Regions from separate parts of the Pseudoalteromonas sp. THAF3 genome, predicted to be linked through region 2. Evidence: predicted binding sites of a transcription regulator. Region 2 holds the regulator's gene; each other region holds the start of a gene.
The links. Region 2 encodes sigma-54, which starts transcription at its own class of promoters, with help from an activator protein. Its sites were predicted from a motif close to GTTGGCACGNNNNTNGNNT; they were not measured.

Region 1 (4,214 bases), 540 kb from region 2:
ATTATTTTAATTTTGACACTGAGGAATTAGGCTAGCTATATTTTTGACGCCCACAAGAAAGCCCGAGCATATCCCGGGCTGAAATAGAACATTATGACGAGACTATGCAGGAAGGTGGATCCCCTGCTCGCGCATTTGCGCTATTTTGTAGCGTAAGGTACGCGGGCTGATCCCTAAGGCATCAGCAACATCCTTACGCTTACCGTTAAAGCGCGCTAAGGTATCGAGAATTATTTTATGCTCTTTGTTTTTAAGCTCATCTTTAAAGTTATGGGCTTGGTCTACACCTTGGGGTGATGCCACTGGCAGCTCATCATTGTGTTGATTGAGCGCAGAGGGCATATCTTGGTGCGCATTGAGCTCAACTTCATCATCAGTGACGAACTCTTCGATATAAATGGCGCTGGCGTGCACCTCGTCACCGGATTTTAAGATCAGCGCACGCTGAATAACATTATCAAGCTCACGCACATTTCCCGGCCAAGTATGCGCCATTAAGCGCTCTTTGGCATCGGCACTGAGCGAGGCAGTCGCTTGTTTGCTAGCTTGGCAATGGCGCTCTAATAAATGTTCAGCCAGTGGAATAATATCCCCGGGGCGCTGATTGAGTGGCAACCAGGTCAGCGGGAACACGTTTAGGCGATAATATAAATCTTCCCGGAATATACCGGCTCTGACCGCTTCTTTGAGGTCACGGTTTGAGGTGGCCAACACCCGTACGTTGAGCTCGATGGTTTTGCGACTCCCTAAGCGCTCAACCTCGCGCTCTTGCAATACACGTAGCAATTTCGCTTGTAGGCCTAAATCCATTTCAGTAATTTCATCAAGTAAAATGGTGCCATTTTGTGCTTGCTCAAATTTACCTGGACAGGCATTCACAGCGCCAGTGAACGCGCCTTTCTCGTAACCGAACAAAGTCGATTCAAGCATGTTTTCGGGAATGGCTGCACAATTGATAGCGATAAATGGCGCCTCTTTGCGCGGCGATTGGTCGTGAATATAGCGCGCCAATACCTCTTTACCACTCCCGCTTGGACCCATCACCATGACACTCGCGTCACTGTCAGCCACTTTATTGGCTAAATCGAGTAGCGCCAAACTTTTGGCATCAGCGACCACTGGACCACTTTGGCTAGCCGTTTCATTGGGTAAGTAACGACTCACTAAATTCAGTAAAACCTCGGGGGCAAATGGCTTTGCCATATAGTCGATGGCCCCCAGACGCATGGCTTCAACCGCATCATCAATAGTGGCATAGGCCGTCATCATTAATATCGGCATGTCTGGATAGTTAAGCTTGATGCTTTTTAGTAATTCAATGCCATTAATACCGGGCATCTGCACATCACTGACCACTAGAGCAACACTGTGCTCTTTTAGCATCATGATTGCTTCTTCACCACTTTTTGCTGCAATGCAGCGAATATCTGACAGTGTTAATGTATCGATTAGGGCTTCGCGTAACCCCTTGTCATCCTCGACAACAAGTACATAGTTATTCATTGCTCTGCTCCTGGGTATTGCTGTGCAAAACAGGAAGCGTTAGCGTAAATTGCGCGCCACCGTTTTGAAGGTTCTCTACTTTTATTTGCCCCTTATGGGCATTCACCACTGAGGCAACCACAGCCAGACCTAAACCTGTGCCCTGACGCTTAGTGGTAAAAAAAGGCTCAAAAATTTTGTCAATAATCTCTTCATTGATCCCTGGGCCATTATCGCTAATGATGATATCGACATAATCACTGTTCGTGCGTTGACGACGTGCCTGCATCTTAATATGCGCACCACTGCCTATCACCTGTAAACTATTGTGCACCAGGTTATTGATGGCACTGGCCAAGGCAGTACGATTGCCCATGACTTCGATATCGGGCTCAGGAAGCTGTACTTGTAGATGCGCTTCATGCTCACTAAGCATGGCTTCACTGCCAGAATTTACATCATTAAGTAACAGCCCTAATGACATCGGCTCAACGACTTGCTGCTCACCACTTTTGGCAAACAACAACATATCATTCACTTGGTTTTCCAAATCTTTCAAACGCGACATGAGCTTATCGTGACAGTGGGCACGCGATTGATTATTCAATCGCGACGAGCCCAAATTGGCCCCATATAACATGGCTGCCGAGAGCGGTGTACGCACTTGGTGGGCTAAAGTAGCCACCATTTTGCCAAGCGCGCTTAAACGTTGCATGTGCGCCACTCTTGATTGCAAACGACGCGTTTCCGTTAAATCGGTCATTAAAATAAGCTGCCCAGGCTCGGGCGTGAGCGCGCGGATTTCTAATTTTATACGCCGTCCATCGCGCAACGACACTTCATGGCCATCGTCCTGTTGCGGGCGGAATGAGCGCTGGATCACCGCAAACCATTTCTCACCTTCGAGCGGCTCGCCTAACATATCACTGGCAATTTGATTGGCTTTGGCTATCATTCCCTGTCCATCAAGCACCACCACACCCGCAGGCATGGTATCGACTAAATGACTCAGCCAGCTGGCTTGTAGCCGCAAGTCGCTCAGCTCTCCAACGTAAGCTTCTTGCGCTAATGCCGGGCTAAACTGGCCATGATGAAGGATTTGTGGGTTGATAACACTCGCTAATGCCATGATTTTCACTCTTAAACACAAGGTCTAATCCATAAAAGCACAAAGCGTACCAACTTTATTTTATTTAATATTCATGAAGTTACATTGTTATTATTGCTATCAAAAAAATGACACTGTATAAAAAAACAGTTACCTGATACATTAGTTGATAACGCTTTCTACAAGGAGTTTTTATGTGTATTCGCTGCGCCTGGGTGGACTTAAGTAAGCCCGATTACGTTGCCTACCATGACGATGAATGGGGTGTGCCTGTTTATGATGATCAACGCTTATTCGAGTTTATTACTCTCGAATCGGCACAAGCTGGTTTGAGCTGGTATACCATTTTAAAAAAACGAGACAACTACCGCCGTGCTTTTGCTGACTTTGATATTCACACTGTCGCCGCTTTTGATGGCGAAGACATCACGCGCTTGCTCAATGATGCCGGTATTGTGCGCAATAAGTTAAAAATTAATGCCGCTATTAATAACGCTCAACGCTTTATTGAAATTCAACATCAGTTTGGTAGCTTTAGCGCGTATCAATGGCAATTTGTGAATGACAGACCGCGCGTCAACAGCATCGCGAGTCCTGAAGATTACGTAGCAACCAGTGAGCAATCCGATATTTTTGCTAAAGATTTGAAAAAGCGTGGCTTTAAATTTTTAGGATCCACTACAGTGTATGCTCATATGCAGGCTTGTGGCATGGTTAACGACCACCACAACCAATGCTTTCGCAAAGAGCAGGTGATCGCTTTGTATTAGCTTTGAACCTGAGTTAACTACTTAAGGGACGCTGGCACCGCTTGTGTTACTGCAGCAAAGCTAATCGCGGTTGAGATTATATTTTTTCATTTTCTCAACTAAGGTGGTGCGACGCACGCCCAGCACCTCAGCAGCACGGGCAACAACATAGTCATAGCGCTCAAGCGCTTGCGTGATAAGACTCACCTCTAACTCTGCAAGGTATTCTTTGAGGTTGACTCCATCATCAGGCAGCACCCCAATATTGTCCGCTGCAGATTCATGCTCAGCAGGTAGTTGCTCATCATCATCAACAAAGCCTTCACCGAAAATATCATTCAGGGCTTGGCGCTCTAATAGCTCTTCGGGGTACTCTGGAACAAATGCTTCAACATCGAGATGCTGATACTTCTTCGGTAAGTCTGGTACATCAACCACTTGATCCGGAAACATAATCACCATGCGTTCGACAAGATTACCGAGCTCACGAATATTTCCGGGCCACGTATGGCCTTTTAAACTTTCAATGGCACGATCGGTAAACTTAACGCTTTGACCGCTTTGCTGGGCTGTTCGCTTAGTCAGCTCTTTGAGCAATAAGCCAATATCATCGCCACGTTCACGCAACGCCGGATTCTCGATGGGGAAAACGTTTAGGCGGTAGTATAGATCTTCACGGAAATCTCCCGCCTCAATCATTTGCTCTAAGTTTCGGTGCGTCGCTGCGATGACTCGGACGTCGGCTTGAATGGCTTTGGTACCACCAACTCGCTCGTAAGTGCGCTCTTGCAACACACGCAGTAACTTAACCTGCATTTGCAATGGCATATCGCCGATTTCATCCAAGAACAAGGTACCACCTTGAGCCAACTCGA
Region 2 (4,214 bases):
CCACTGACAATGATAAGTTCCATCCGACAACTCCTTGTTTTACCCCAAAACGCACATTTAAACCACACCATGAATCAATACGGCGCGCATTAGTCGGCGATCAATTGATAAAGCTCTTGATCGCTGCTCGCCGAGCGCAGTTGTTTACACAGTTGTTTGTCTTTTAGTTTATCAGCAATTGTCGCTAAGGTCTTCAGGTGTTGTTCAGTCTCATTAGCCGGCACTAAAAGTGCGACAAAGATATCCACTGGACGGTTATCAATGGCATCAAAGTTAATGGCTTCGCGATTAGTTACAACAATGGCAATCGTACTGTCGATACCATCGAGACGGCCATGCGGAATAGCAACGCCTTTGCCGATGCCGGTACTGCCCAGCTTTTCGCGGGTCAGCAGAGCATCAAGTACCGATTGCTCGCTGAGGTGAGGACTGTGCTGATGAGCCACCTGAGAGAGGTACTCCAGCATTCTTTTTTTGCTATTAAAAAGGACCGCAGCTTTGCTGCAGTCCTTGGTAAAGAGTGAATCTAGGTTCATGTTAGTGACGAGATAATTTCTCTTTATGTTTAATCACTTGACGGTCGAGCTTATCAATTAAGCCGTCGATCGCCGCATACATATCTTGGTGCTCTGCGGTTGCGAACAGTTCACCACCGTTAACGTGAAGAGTAGCTTCTGCTTTTTGTGTTAGTTTTTCAATATCAAGAATGACATGCACATTATTTATATGGTCAAAGTGACGCTCTAATTTTGCAAATTTGCTATTCACATAGTTGCGAAGAGAATCAGTGATTTCTACGTGACGACCGGTAAGATTTAATTGCATAAGCATTTTCCTTCTTGTCTAACGTCTATATCAAACTTTTACGCTGATTTGACGGTGGAATGGCTAGCGATTCACGATATTTAGCAATCGTGCGCCGAGCCACTTTAATTCCTTGCTCGGCTAGTACGTCGGCAATCTTGCTATCACTCAACGGTTTAGCAGGATTCTCCGCAGCTACTAGCTTTTTGATCAATGCTCGAATCGCTGTAGACGAGCATTCACCTCCGTTTTCGGTTGTAACATGGCTGGAGAAAAAGTACTTCAGCTCAAAAATACCCCGTGGTGTATGCATATACTTTTGGGTGGTCACACGGGAAATCGTTGACTCATGCATTTCCACCATTTCGGCAACGTCATTAAGCACCATTGGCTTCATTGCCTCTTCACCATGTTCAAAGAATGCCTGTTGTTGTTGAACAATGCAATTAGTTACTTTAAGTAGCGTATCATTGCGTTGTTCCAAGCTCTTTATAAACCATTTCGCTTCTTGTAAATGCGAGCGAATAAATTGACTATCGCTTTGTGACTTACAGCTTCGCGACATTGATGCATAGTGATCGTTAACGCGGATCTTAGGCATACTATCTGGGTTTAATTCAACCACCCAGCGGCCTTTAACTTTCTTCACCGATACGTCTGGAATCACATACTCTGACTGCTCTCGCACAATCGTGGCTGCAGGAGTCGGATTTAAACTGTGTATCAGTGTCATCACCTCTTTTAACTGCGCTTCTTTAAGCTTAGTCTTTTTCATCAAGGTGCGATAGTCGCGACTACCAAGCAAATCAATATAGTTACAAACTACCTCTTTGGTCTCTTCAAGCCAAGGGGTTTGTGGGTCAAATTGCTTGAGCTGGATCAACAAGCACTCTTGTAAAGAACGTGCACCAATTCCTACTGGATCAAAGAGTTGGATACGCTTGAGAACGGCTTCAATTTCATCGAGCTCGATACCATCGTCTTGTTCATCATGATTCAAGCTTTCCAGCAGATCTTCACAACTGACCGTTAAAATGCCGTTGTCATTGATGGCTTCAATGATGGCTGTGGCGATAGCCTCGTCGGTGGCACTAAAAGGTGTTAATTGCAGCTGCCACATTAAATAATCGTGTAACGACTCGGTGGTTTCGCCTTGATAGATAGACTCATCTTCTGGCATAGGCCCAGAGGAGGCAACGGGAGCCGCACTAATATACTCATCCCAAGACACATCCATGGGCAAGTCTTCACTGATGGACTCGTTGTTCATGGCATCAGCACTTTCAACTTCGTCCTTACTGGCGCTGGCCGTCTCGGCGGTGTCGTTATTTTGGTTGTCGGACGTCGACTCTTTTTGCTCTTGGTTGTCGTTATTATCGGCGTAATTGTCTTCTTCAACTTCAAGTAATGGGTTGGCGTCCAACGCCTCTTGAATTTCTTGTTGGAGATCCAAAGTACTGAGCTGCAACAGGCGAATCGCTTGCTGCAATTGTGGGGTCATTGTTAATTGCTGGCCTAGGCGCAGCTGTAATGATTGCCTCATGTATCTCTAACAATCCTTTAATCGTTATAATCTAAACTGCTCACCCAAATAGACGTCGCGAACCGTTTGATCGGCAAGAACTTGCTCTGGAGTGCCAGAAGCAATGAGCTCGCCATGGGAAACAATGTATGCGGTTTCACATACGTCTAGGGTCTCTCGCACGTTGTGGTCGGTGATTAATACACCAATGCCACGATTGCGCAGATGCTCTATGATTTTCTTTATATCTAACACTGAAATAGGGTCGACACCAGCAAAAGGTTCATCCAACAAGATAAACTTGGGATTTGCCGCCAATGCTCGCGCTATTTCTACCCGGCGACGTTCGCCACCAGATAACGCCATTCCTTGTGAGTCTCGAATGTGCTGTATATTAAACTCATCAAGTAGGCCCTCAAGCTCGCTTTCACGCTCTGCTTTGCTTAAGCCCTTGCGGGTTTCCAGGATGGCCATCAAATTTTGAAAAACTGTCAGCTTTCGAAAAATAGATGATTCTTGCGGTAAATAACCAATACCTAAGCGCGCACGAGAGTGCATCGGCATCAAGGTGATATCCTCATCATCAATACTGATGGTGCCTTTATCACTGGGTACCAAGCCAACTATCATGTAAAAAGTAGTTGTCTTACCGGCTCCATTAGGGCCGAGCAAGCCGACGATACTACCTGCTTGTACTTCTAAGCCCACACTTTTGACGACCTCCCGGCCTTTATAGCTTTTCGCTAATTTTTGTGCTTTAAGAGTCGCCATTATTGCTCTTTCTCCGGCGTATCGTCACTTTGTGGTGTTAATGTTGTGCGCACTCGTGTGCTGGAGTTTTCATCCTTTTCGGCGGTGATCAGCTGTTTGGCAATATCATAGCTTATGGTTTCGGCAACGATATGCTGGTCGGCCATGGCAATCTTAGCATCACCTTGAATTTTAAGGGTCTCAGAGGCGACGTCATAACGAATTTCCAGCGCCTGTGCAGAAATCTCAGTGCCATCTTCCATCACTTCGGTGTACACTGCTGGTGAGCCGGTGGCTACGAGCAATTGCTTGTTATCACCCAATTCTGGACGACGGTGAGCCTCAAGGCGGTCAGCTTTTATTTCCCGTTTGCCGTGAACAATATGCACGTTCTTATCAAAAATAGTGATATTTTCTTTGATCAGTGCTTGTTGTTTGTCGGCATCAATTAACACTTCCTTGGCGGTGATTTGCTCAGCAATAGCGCTGGCAGAGCACAAGCCAATTGCGATGGATGTAATTAATGCACTGATTTTATTGGTCATAATATATTGTTCGCGTATGTTCTGTTAATTCAACTATCTCTGTATTGAGGTCTGCTTTCAAGCCTTGCCCGGTGATCTTCATATTCGGGCCACTTAATACTACAGCCTGCTCGGACTCCATGCGCTGGCTATCTATATCAACTTGAATGGCCTCAGCGCTGACCTTCTCAATCATCGCCCCTTCTTTTAAGTTGGTGGCGGTGACGTTATTTTCCAAGATCAAAATGTTGTTGTTGTATAAAGTCGCTTCATCGGCGTTTACCTGCCAATTTTCTGTTTCACCATATAAGGTAAATACCGGCTTGGTGAAATGCGTAAACCCGAGCTCTTGATACAGCTCCATTTCCTCAGCATAAACGGTGTGGCTTAACTCACCCTGATCGTTATAACTAGTCTGACTTAGCCCAGTTGCGATATAGTCGGGTGTGGCAATATGGTCTTGCTGAGCGACACCATTATCTGTCGACTTCATAAAATAAGGGTACCAAAGCCACGCCATCGCGACGATAAATAGCAGTGATATGAGCGCTCTCGCTGCGTTCATGTGCTACTTCCCTGTGTTCCCAGGCTATGTCCTTGGGCCAGCATCAGCA
Region 3 (4,214 bases), 190 kb from region 2:
CCCTGAGCTTGCTGCTGAGTTTGAACGTCGCCAAAATGGCGAATTGCCTGCTGAGTGGGCTGAGAAGTCGCAAGCCTATATTGAGCAGTTACAAGCAAACCCTGATAGCCCAGCAACACGTAAGGCATCGCAAAATGCCTTGAATACCTTTGGCCCCATGCTACCCGAGTTTATGGGCGGCTCAGCCGATTTGGCCGGATCGAACTTAACTATTTGGAGTGGTTCAAAAGGCCTTAGTAAAGACGACGCGTCAGGTAACTACATTTTCTATGGTGTGCGTGAATTTGGTATGTCCGCCATTATGAATGGCATTGCCCTGCACAAAGGTTTCATTCCTTACGGTGCAACCTTTTTGATGTTTATGGAGTATGCACGCAATGCGGTGCGCATGGCTGCACTAATGAAGACGCCTAGCATCTTTGTTTACACCCACGATTCCATCGGCCTGGGTGAAGATGGACCGACTCACCAACCGGTTGAGCAAATGGCGAGCCTACGTTATACACCGAATCTAGTGAATTGGCGTCCATGTGACCAAGTTGAGTCAGCCATTGCGTGGCAGCAAGCGATAGAGCGCAAAGATGGGCCAACGTCGCTGGTCTTTACGCGTCAAGGTCTTGCTCAGCAAGCACGCGATGCGCAGCAGCTTGCTGATGTGAAAAAAGGTGGGTATGTATTAACCTGTGATGGCGAGCCAGAAGTTATCCTGATTGCCACAGGCTCGGAAGTACAACTTGCTATGGATGCAGCTTCTGAGCTTCGCGCTCAAGGTCGTCAGGTACGCGTGGTGTCTATGCCATCAACGGACTTGTTCGATCAACAAGACGCACAGTACAAAGAAAGTGTTCTACCCAGCAGTGTGACTCGCCGTGTCGCCGTAGAGGCAGGCATTGCCGACTTCTGGTACAAATATGTTGGTTTGAATGGCAAAGTTATCGGCATGACTAGCTTTGGTGAATCAGCGCCAGCGGGCGAATTGTTTAAGCACTTTGGCTTCACCGTAGACAATGTGGTTGCGGCGGCCAACAGTCAGTTTTAAATAATTAGAGACGTAAAAAAACCCGCGAACTTCGCGGGTTTTTTGTTTGAAGATAAGCCTGTATTAGCAGTTTGTTTCTTCTGCACCGGCGTTTTCTTTAACATTCTCACACGCGTCTTCGACCGCGTTTTGAGTGTCTGTGATCGCCTCATCAATCTTTTCACCTGCCTCTTCGGCACCGCCACTGTCTTCACAGCCCATAGCGAATACTGCGGCAAATAATGTAGCGATAAATGCTTTTGTTGCTGAATGATTAAACATAGAACTCTCCTTGAATATTAACTCTTTAAATCTGGATTCAAATAACGTGTTTTGGTTGCGGTCGCGGGTTTCATCTCACCTGTGACCGCTTGTACTGTAAAACTAATAACTACCTTGGCGCTTTACCACGAATGGCGCCAGCAACAAGGGAGATAACCAGCAGTACCAAGAATACAAAGAAAATAATTTTAGCGATGCCAGCGGCTGCGCCAGCAATGCCACCGAAACCTAAAAGTGCTGCGACCAAAGCGATAACTAAAAATGCAATTGACCAACCTAACATAATGTACCCTCCATAGATTTGCGTTTCGGAATATACGTTGCTAAGTCCATGCCAACTTTTAAGTTGTTGATTTTAATAGGTTTGTTGTTTTTTGTGGACTAGGAGGAAAGAAAAGCTTTCACTGTTTGTGTAAAAGATACAGATTAATTTTATGTTCATAGAACAAGCACTTGGGCAGGTGCTGAATACGGAGGAGGTGGTTTATCGGCACCAGAACCCAGTCATCAGCAGCCATGCCACCTATGATTGTTTTAGAGGCCTCTACTCTTCCTCGGTTACACTTTTTTTATCGGCCTGAGCAAGTCGAATTGTGCGCTGCTGCACTAGCTGAGATAAAGGCACAAGTTGGAAACCTTCACCCTCGAGTTCTTGCAATGCCTGTTGTAAGAACGCAAACGTTTCGGGGTAGGGGTGAGCAATTGCAACTGCGTAGTCATACTTATCAGCGAGAGTCTTTAACTGCTCAAAGCGATAACGTAGTTGCTGCTCGGTGGTAATATTGTCGAGAAAAACATGGCGAGCAATATTGCTGACACCGTATAGCCCGGCAATTGTTTGCGCTTTTGAATTGGGAGTTGTTTTACTGTCGAGAAAAAACAAACCCTGCTCTTTTAGCACTTCCATAGTCCAGCTCATCGGCGCATTTTGCTGTGTTAGCAGCGAGCCCATGTGATTATTGACGCCGCGCGCATTGGGTAGGCTGGCTAATGCCTTGCGTAACTCGTGTTGGAAAGCTTCTTTTGACATATCCATTGTCAGCCCCCCAGGCCCTAATGCTTTACCGTTTATAGCTTGCATAGGGGCATGCAAAAGCACCTCCTTATCTAAGGCCCCTGCCTGTTGAGCAAAGTGAGCGGCGTAAGGAGTAAAAGGGAGCACCGAATAGGTCACAGCGCCAGGCAAGTGCAAGGCAGCCATGTCGTTACGATGATAGCCGATGTCATCAATGACAATAGCGATTTGCTTCGCATGTACTGGTGATAAGAGCACCAGCACACACAACGTAGTCCATATTAAAAAGCGCACAATGTGTTTTTATCTTTGTTGATGATTAGTGTGCAGGCCCGTGCTTAAAGCCGAGCCTGCGTTTTTATTGTTCTAATAGTTGCTGAGCTTTTAGTAATTGTTTATCAAGCAGTGCGGTTAAGTTTTTATGCGCACTTTGCCCCTCAGCTAAGCTGATTATAACTTCTTTATTTGATTGCGAAAGGGCAGGTTGCAATATCGGCACATCAGGTACGATGCCAGTTCCCTCGATGGACACGCCAGAGGGGGTATAGTACTTCGCTGTGGTCAGCTTCAAAGCACTGCGGCCATCGCCTAAGGGGATCAATGACTGCACCGACCCTTTACCATAGGAGCGAGTCCCTACCACGGTTGCCCGGTCATTATCCTTGAGCGCACCGGCAACAATTTCTGCAGCGGAAGCAGAGCCCTCATTGATCAGCACGACCATGGGGGCGCCTTGAATTATGTCCCCTGCTTTCGCTTCAAAGCGTTGATTAGCCTCCACAAAGCGACCTCGAGTAGAGACGATAACACCTTGAGACAAAAATAAATCGGCAATGGCAATGGCACTGTCGAGGGTACCGCCTGGGTTGTCACGCAGGTCAATAAGCAACCCGTTGAGTATGGCGCCGTTGGCGTTTTGCATCATGGTGATGTGACGCGCGACATCATGAAAACTATGATTGTTGAAGCTATTAATACGTAAGTAGCCCATGCCATTGGCCTTGAGCTCACTGGCGACGCTTTCAATGTGGATAGGCTGACGGGTAAGCTGAAAGTCGAGGCGTTGTGAGTGGCCTGCGCGAGCAACGGCTAAATGCACTTGCCCATCTTCACGACTGCTGATCAGAGCAGAGACTTCTTCCAAGGTAGTGTTATTCACCTTAGTGCCATTGATAGAGACGATAACATCACCACGCTGTAAGCCAGCGGCCCGAGCGGGTGAGTTGGGTAGAGCGGAGATCACCACTACATGCTTATCACGCTGTTCTACCTCGATACCCAAGCCCTTGTATTGGCCATTGGTGACATCGAATAATCGTTTTAACTCTTGCTCATCAAGGAACTCGCTATATGGGTCAAGCTCTTGTAATAAACTGCTGAGTACATGTTGGTCTAACTTGTCGCGGTCCACTTCCTCAACGTAGTAGTTGTTGATGTGAAAAAGCACTTCATCGAGTTGGCTGTCCTTTGCCAATGAAGCAGGCGCTAGCACCACTAAGGCTAAAAAACTGAGCCCCAGTAACAAGCGCTTGTATAGGTAAGTTGTGAATACAAACATCGGCTGCCCCCTTGAGGTGCAGCCTCTATTCAATTAGGAGGATTTGCACCATGTCGTTGGGTTAACGGCACGTCCTTTGTGGCGTATTTCAAAGTATAGACCAGGATCAATTTGACCGCCGCTCTGGCCTACTAAAGCGATTGTTTCGCCTTTATAAACCGGATCGCCCACTTCTTTAAGTAGTGCTTGAGCGTGGCCGTATAGGCTCATATAACCCTTGCCGTGATCGACCACCATGACCCAACCAAAACCTCTTAGCCAGTCAGCAAAGACCACTTGGCCATCCTCTATACTGGTTATACTGCTCCCTTCACTGGCTGCGATCACCACTCCTTTCCAAT
Region 4 (4,214 bases), 380 kb from region 2:
TCACTAATATACAAAGATGGCGGCGGCTTACCTTTTATTCTCGCTTTTGTCTTTAGCGTCATTGCTGGCTTAATTGCCTACTACCCCAACCGTAATGAGCATGGAGATTTAAAGGCTCGGGAAGGCTTTTTAATTGTGGTGTTGTTTTGGCTGGTGCTGGGCTCGTTCGCATCTTTACCGCTGATTTTTCTAGATGCACCCAAGTTATCAATGGCAGACGCCGTATTTGAGGCGTTTTCTGGGCTGACCACTACCGGTGCGACTGTACTTACAGGCATAGAATATTTACCTAAATCGGTGCTTTTCTATCGCCAGCAATTACAATGGCTGGGCGGTATGGGGATCATTGTACTTGCCGTTGCCGTGCTCCCTATGCTTGGCGTGGGTGGGATGCAGCTGTACCGTGCTGAGACGCCAGGGCCGGTGAAAGATTCAAAAATGACACCACGAATTGCCGATACGGCAAAACACCTGTGGTATATCTATGTGTCGCTTACCTTAACTTGCACGCTGGCTTATTGGGTTGCGGGAATGAATTGGTTTGATGCGATTTGTCATGCCTTTTCAACCATAGCCATTGGTGGTTTCTCTACCTATGATGCGTCGATGGGGCACTTTGATAGCCCCGTGATTAACCTGATCTGTGTGGTGTTTTTGCTAATTGCGGCAATCAACTTTTCACTGCACTACGCAGCGGTGGCCAGTCGTAGTGGCAAAGTTTATTTGCGTGACCCTGAGTTTAAAGCGTTTTTTCTGATTCAAGTGGCACTCATCATTATCTGTTTCGCAGTGCTTTCCTCTAATAACATTTACGCTAATGGTGATGAAACGCTCGACCAGGCGATGTTTCAGGCCGTTTCCATCAGTACCACCGCCGGTTTTGCGACCGATAACTTCTCTGCTTGGCCGCTGTTTCTACCTATGCTGCTGATCTTTTCCAGTTTCATTGGTGGCTGTGCGGGCTCCACAGGCGGGGGAATGAAAGTAGTGAGGGTGTTTTTGTTGTACTTACAAGGTATCCGGGAGCTTAACCGCTTGGTCCACCCGCGCGCCATCTATTCGATTAAGTTAGGTCGTAAAGCCCTGCCAGATAAGGTTGTGGAGGCGGTATGGGGCTTTTTCTCTGCCTATGCCTTGGTGTTTGTAATTATTATGATCAGCTTGATGGGGACGGGGCTAGATAATATCACTGCCTTCTCGGCGACCGCCGCCTGCCTTAATAACCTGGGTCCAGGCTTGGGTGAAGTAGCCGCTCACTATGGTGACATTAGTGATAGCGCAAAGTGGATCCTGACATTGGCAATGGTCTTTGGCCGGTTAGAGATATTTACTCTCCTCGTGCTGTTTACCCCAACATTCTGGCGTGGGTGAGGCACGGTCGCTTGCGACAGCGAGTGACTTAACGTCACTCGTTGAGGGCCGAACGCGAAGGCGTGGATGCCTGAGCCGAGCGTCGCTTCAGGATGAATTCCTGCCACCATGCTATCCCTTTTCTATCGCGTGACAGTGACTTAACGTCATTCGTTGAGGGCCGAACGCGAAGGCGTGGATGCCTGAGCCGGGCGTCGCTTCAGGATGAATTCCTGCCACCATGCTCTCCCTTTTCTATCTCGTGGCAGTGACTTAACGTCACTCGTTGAGGTCAGAACGCGAAGGCGTGGATGCCTGAGCCGGGCGTCGCTTCAGGATGAATTCCTGCCACCATGCTATCCCTTTTCTATCGCGTGGCAGTGACTTAACGTCACTCGTTGAGTGGCGTTAAGGCGTGGATGCCTGGCGTAGGCACTCAATTTTTTTTATCTCTTCTGTATTTCTTTTTGTCCTAAATTCCATCTCTTTACTGAACCAAAGATACGTTGTTGCTAAAAAGCAACACAGCGCTTGGTGTGCAGTCGGGGATCAATCAAAATCCCCTTACAAATAGTTACTTAAATTTTAAGTCATTGAATTTTATAGAAATAAACATAAAAAATAATTTATGAAAATGATGGCATTACACTTTCATTCAGTTAAAAGTCACCTTCAGCGCAATCCAAGCAGGTAATCGGCTGAATTCAAGGTAAGAAGTTGCAAAATAACCTTTTGAAAAATATAGATATTATATTTTAAGCCTGAACTTTGTCGCAAAAGAGCAACAGAAAAACATAGTGTAACGGCCCTTAGCTCCCCTGATTTACATATATCTCCATGATAAATAGTGCTTTTTTAATGTTGGCACCGGACTTGTAATAGTCAGGGTGAGTTTAAAACGCAGTAGCAGTTAGCACAGAACGTTACTGACACAGATTTCAACAAGTAAAGAAGGATATTGATTATGAAACGCATGACTTCAACTTTAGCACTTATCACTTTAGCAGCTTCAAGCGCAGCGTTTGCAGCAGATTTCTCTACTTTAGATGCAGACGGCAATGGCGCTATCAGCAAGCAAGAAGCAGCAGTGGATGCAGAGCTTAGCAAGCACTTCGACAAACTAGATACCGATGGTAACGGTGAGCTGTCAAAAGAAGAGTTTGAACAAGCTTAAGCGCTTAGTTTAAACCTCAATTTCAGATTTTAGTTTTCAGTCCAGAAGGATACTTATTATGAAACGCATGACTTCAACTTTAGCACTTATCACTTTAGCAGCTTCAAGCGCAGCATTTGCAGCAGATTTCTCAACTTTAGATGCAGACGGCAATGGCGCTATCAGCAAGCAAGAAGCAGCAGTGGATGCAGAGCTTAGCAAACACTTCGACAAGCTAGATACCGATGGTAACGGTGAGCTGTCAAAAGAAGAGTTTGAACAAGCTTAAGCGCTTAGTTTAAACCTCAATTTCAGATTTTAGTTTTCAGTCCAGAAGGATACTTATTATGAAACGCATGACTTCAACTTTAGCACTTATCACTTTAGCAGCTTCAAGCGCAGCATTTGCAGCAGATTTCTCAACTTTAGATGCAGACGGCAATGGCGCTATCAGCAAGCAAGAAGCAGCAGTGGATGCAGAGCTTAGCAAACACTTCGACAAGCTAGATACCGATGGTAACGGTGAGCTTTCAAAAGAAGAGTTCGAGCAAGCTTAAGCACTATTTGAGCGCTATTCGCTCTTTCTCACGCACTTTATTTCCGTTAAGAGGGATTTGTTATGAAAGGTATGACGTCAACAATCGCATTTGTCACTTTAGCTGCATCAAGCGCTGTATTTGCAGCAGATTTTAACGCACTTGATGCCGACGGCAATGGCGCTATCAGTGTTCAAGAGGCCTCTGTCGATGCCGCTCTAATGGAGCAGTTCGATCAACTCGATACAGATGGCAACGGTGAGCTCTCAAAAGCAGAGTTCGAAAAAGCCGAGTAACCTAATTATTTACCAAACAAGGTAAGGAGCAAGTTATGAAAACCATGAAACACACAGTCGCATTAATGGCACTTGTAGGCGCATCTTCAGCTTTCGCATTGGATGCAGATTTCAACACTATTGATGCCGACGGCAACGGCGCTATCAGCATGGAAGAGGCGTCTAAGTATCCTGAGCTTATGAGTCAATTTAAAGACTTGGATACTGACATGAACGGTGAGTTATCTGAGCAAGAATTTGCTAAAGCGCAGTAACGACTGCGCAACACCGGACAACACCACACAGTAAAGAGGATACATTATGAAAAATTCAACAAAAGCAGTCGCTATCGTAGGTTTAGTAAGCGCATCATCAGCATTCGCATTGGATATGGACTTTAACAGTGTAGACGTAGATAGCAATGGCGCTATCAGCATGGAAGAAGCGTCTAAGTATCCGGAACTAATGCAGCAGTTCAAGGATTTGGACGCCAATAAAGACGGTGAGCTGAGCGAAAAAGAATTCGCAAAAGCTGAGTAATTTAACGCCAACTAAGAGGAGAGCGTGATGAAAACGATTAACACACTACTTGCTATGGCGATTTTGGCTTCTTCTGCAACAGCTATCGCAGGTTCTACTTTTGATACATTGGATGTCGACGGTAATGGCAGCATCAGCAAGGAAGAGGCAAGTGCAGATGCAGCGATTCTAACTAAATTTGATGAGCTTGATATTGATGGAAATGGCGAGCTATCTAAGGAAGAATTTGCTCACGCTGAGTAAATACCCAAACCCATTAGAGCAACGCAAAAGCAGTCTTAGTCCACCCACTAAGGCTGCTTTTTTATGTTTTACAGAAACATTGCGCTGACCTGGAAGAGCTTCTCAACCACATGAATG

Region 1: the regulator sigma-54 is predicted to act here: its motif matches at 2,647-2,665, upstream of FIU82_RS10905 (PAS domain-containing sensor histidine kinase).
Region 3: the regulator sigma-54 is predicted to act here: its motif matches at 1,621-1,639, upstream of FIU82_RS12460 (DUF1328 domain-containing protein).
Region 4: the regulator sigma-54 is predicted to act here: its motif matches at 2,211-2,229, upstream of FIU82_RS00080 (EF-hand domain-containing protein).

Annotation. Positions count from the first base shown of each region.
Region 1 is NZ_CP045418.1:2,336,505-2,340,718, forward strand. Features, by position in the region: gene FIU82_RS10900 (sigma-54 dependent transcriptional regulator) at 103-1,503, opposite strand; gene FIU82_RS10905 (PAS domain-containing sensor histidine kinase) at 1,496-2,611, opposite strand; gene FIU82_RS10910 (DNA-3-methyladenine glycosylase I) at 2,785-3,360, shown strand; gene FIU82_RS10915 (sigma-54 dependent transcriptional regulator) at 3,421-4,214, opposite strand, start outside.
Region 2 is NZ_CP045418.1:2,873,318-2,877,531, reverse strand. Features, by position in the region: gene rapZ (RNase adapter RapZ) at 1-23, opposite strand, end outside; gene ptsN (PTS IIA-like nitrogen regulatory protein PtsN) at 90-536, opposite strand; gene hpf (ribosome hibernation promoting factor) at 538-825, opposite strand; gene FIU82_RS13440 (RNA polymerase factor sigma-54) at 851-2,347, opposite strand; gene lptB (LPS export ABC transporter ATP-binding protein) at 2,372-3,097, opposite strand; gene lptA (lipopolysaccharide transport periplasmic protein LptA) at 3,097-3,621, opposite strand; gene lptC (LPS export ABC transporter periplasmic protein LptC) at 3,611-4,165, opposite strand; gene kdsC (3-deoxy-manno-octulosonate-8-phosphatase KdsC) at 4,162-4,214, opposite strand, start outside.
Region 3 is NZ_CP045418.1:2,679,936-2,684,149, reverse strand. Features, by position in the region: gene tkt (transketolase) at 1-1,039, shown strand, start outside; gene FIU82_RS12465 (hypothetical protein) at 1,103-1,300, opposite strand; gene FIU82_RS12460 (DUF1328 domain-containing protein) at 1,410-1,583, opposite strand; gene FIU82_RS12455 (divergent polysaccharide deacetylase family protein) at 1,845-2,609, opposite strand; gene FIU82_RS12450 (S41 family peptidase) at 2,674-3,873, opposite strand; gene FIU82_RS12445 (murein hydrolase activator EnvC) at 3,907-4,214, opposite strand, start outside.
Region 4 is NZ_CP045418.1:19,128-23,341, forward strand. Features, by position in the region: gene FIU82_RS00075 (TrkH family potassium uptake protein) at 1-1,371, shown strand, start outside; gene FIU82_RS00080 (EF-hand domain-containing protein) at 2,315-2,524, shown strand; gene FIU82_RS00085 (EF-hand domain-containing protein) at 2,583-2,792, shown strand; gene FIU82_RS00090 (EF-hand domain-containing protein) at 2,851-3,060, shown strand; gene FIU82_RS00095 (calmodulin) at 3,123-3,335, shown strand; gene FIU82_RS00100 (calmodulin) at 3,371-3,589, shown strand; gene FIU82_RS00105 (calmodulin) at 3,636-3,854, shown strand; gene FIU82_RS00110 (calmodulin) at 3,882-4,097, shown strand; gene trkA (Trk system potassium transporter TrkA) at 4,166-4,214, opposite strand, start outside.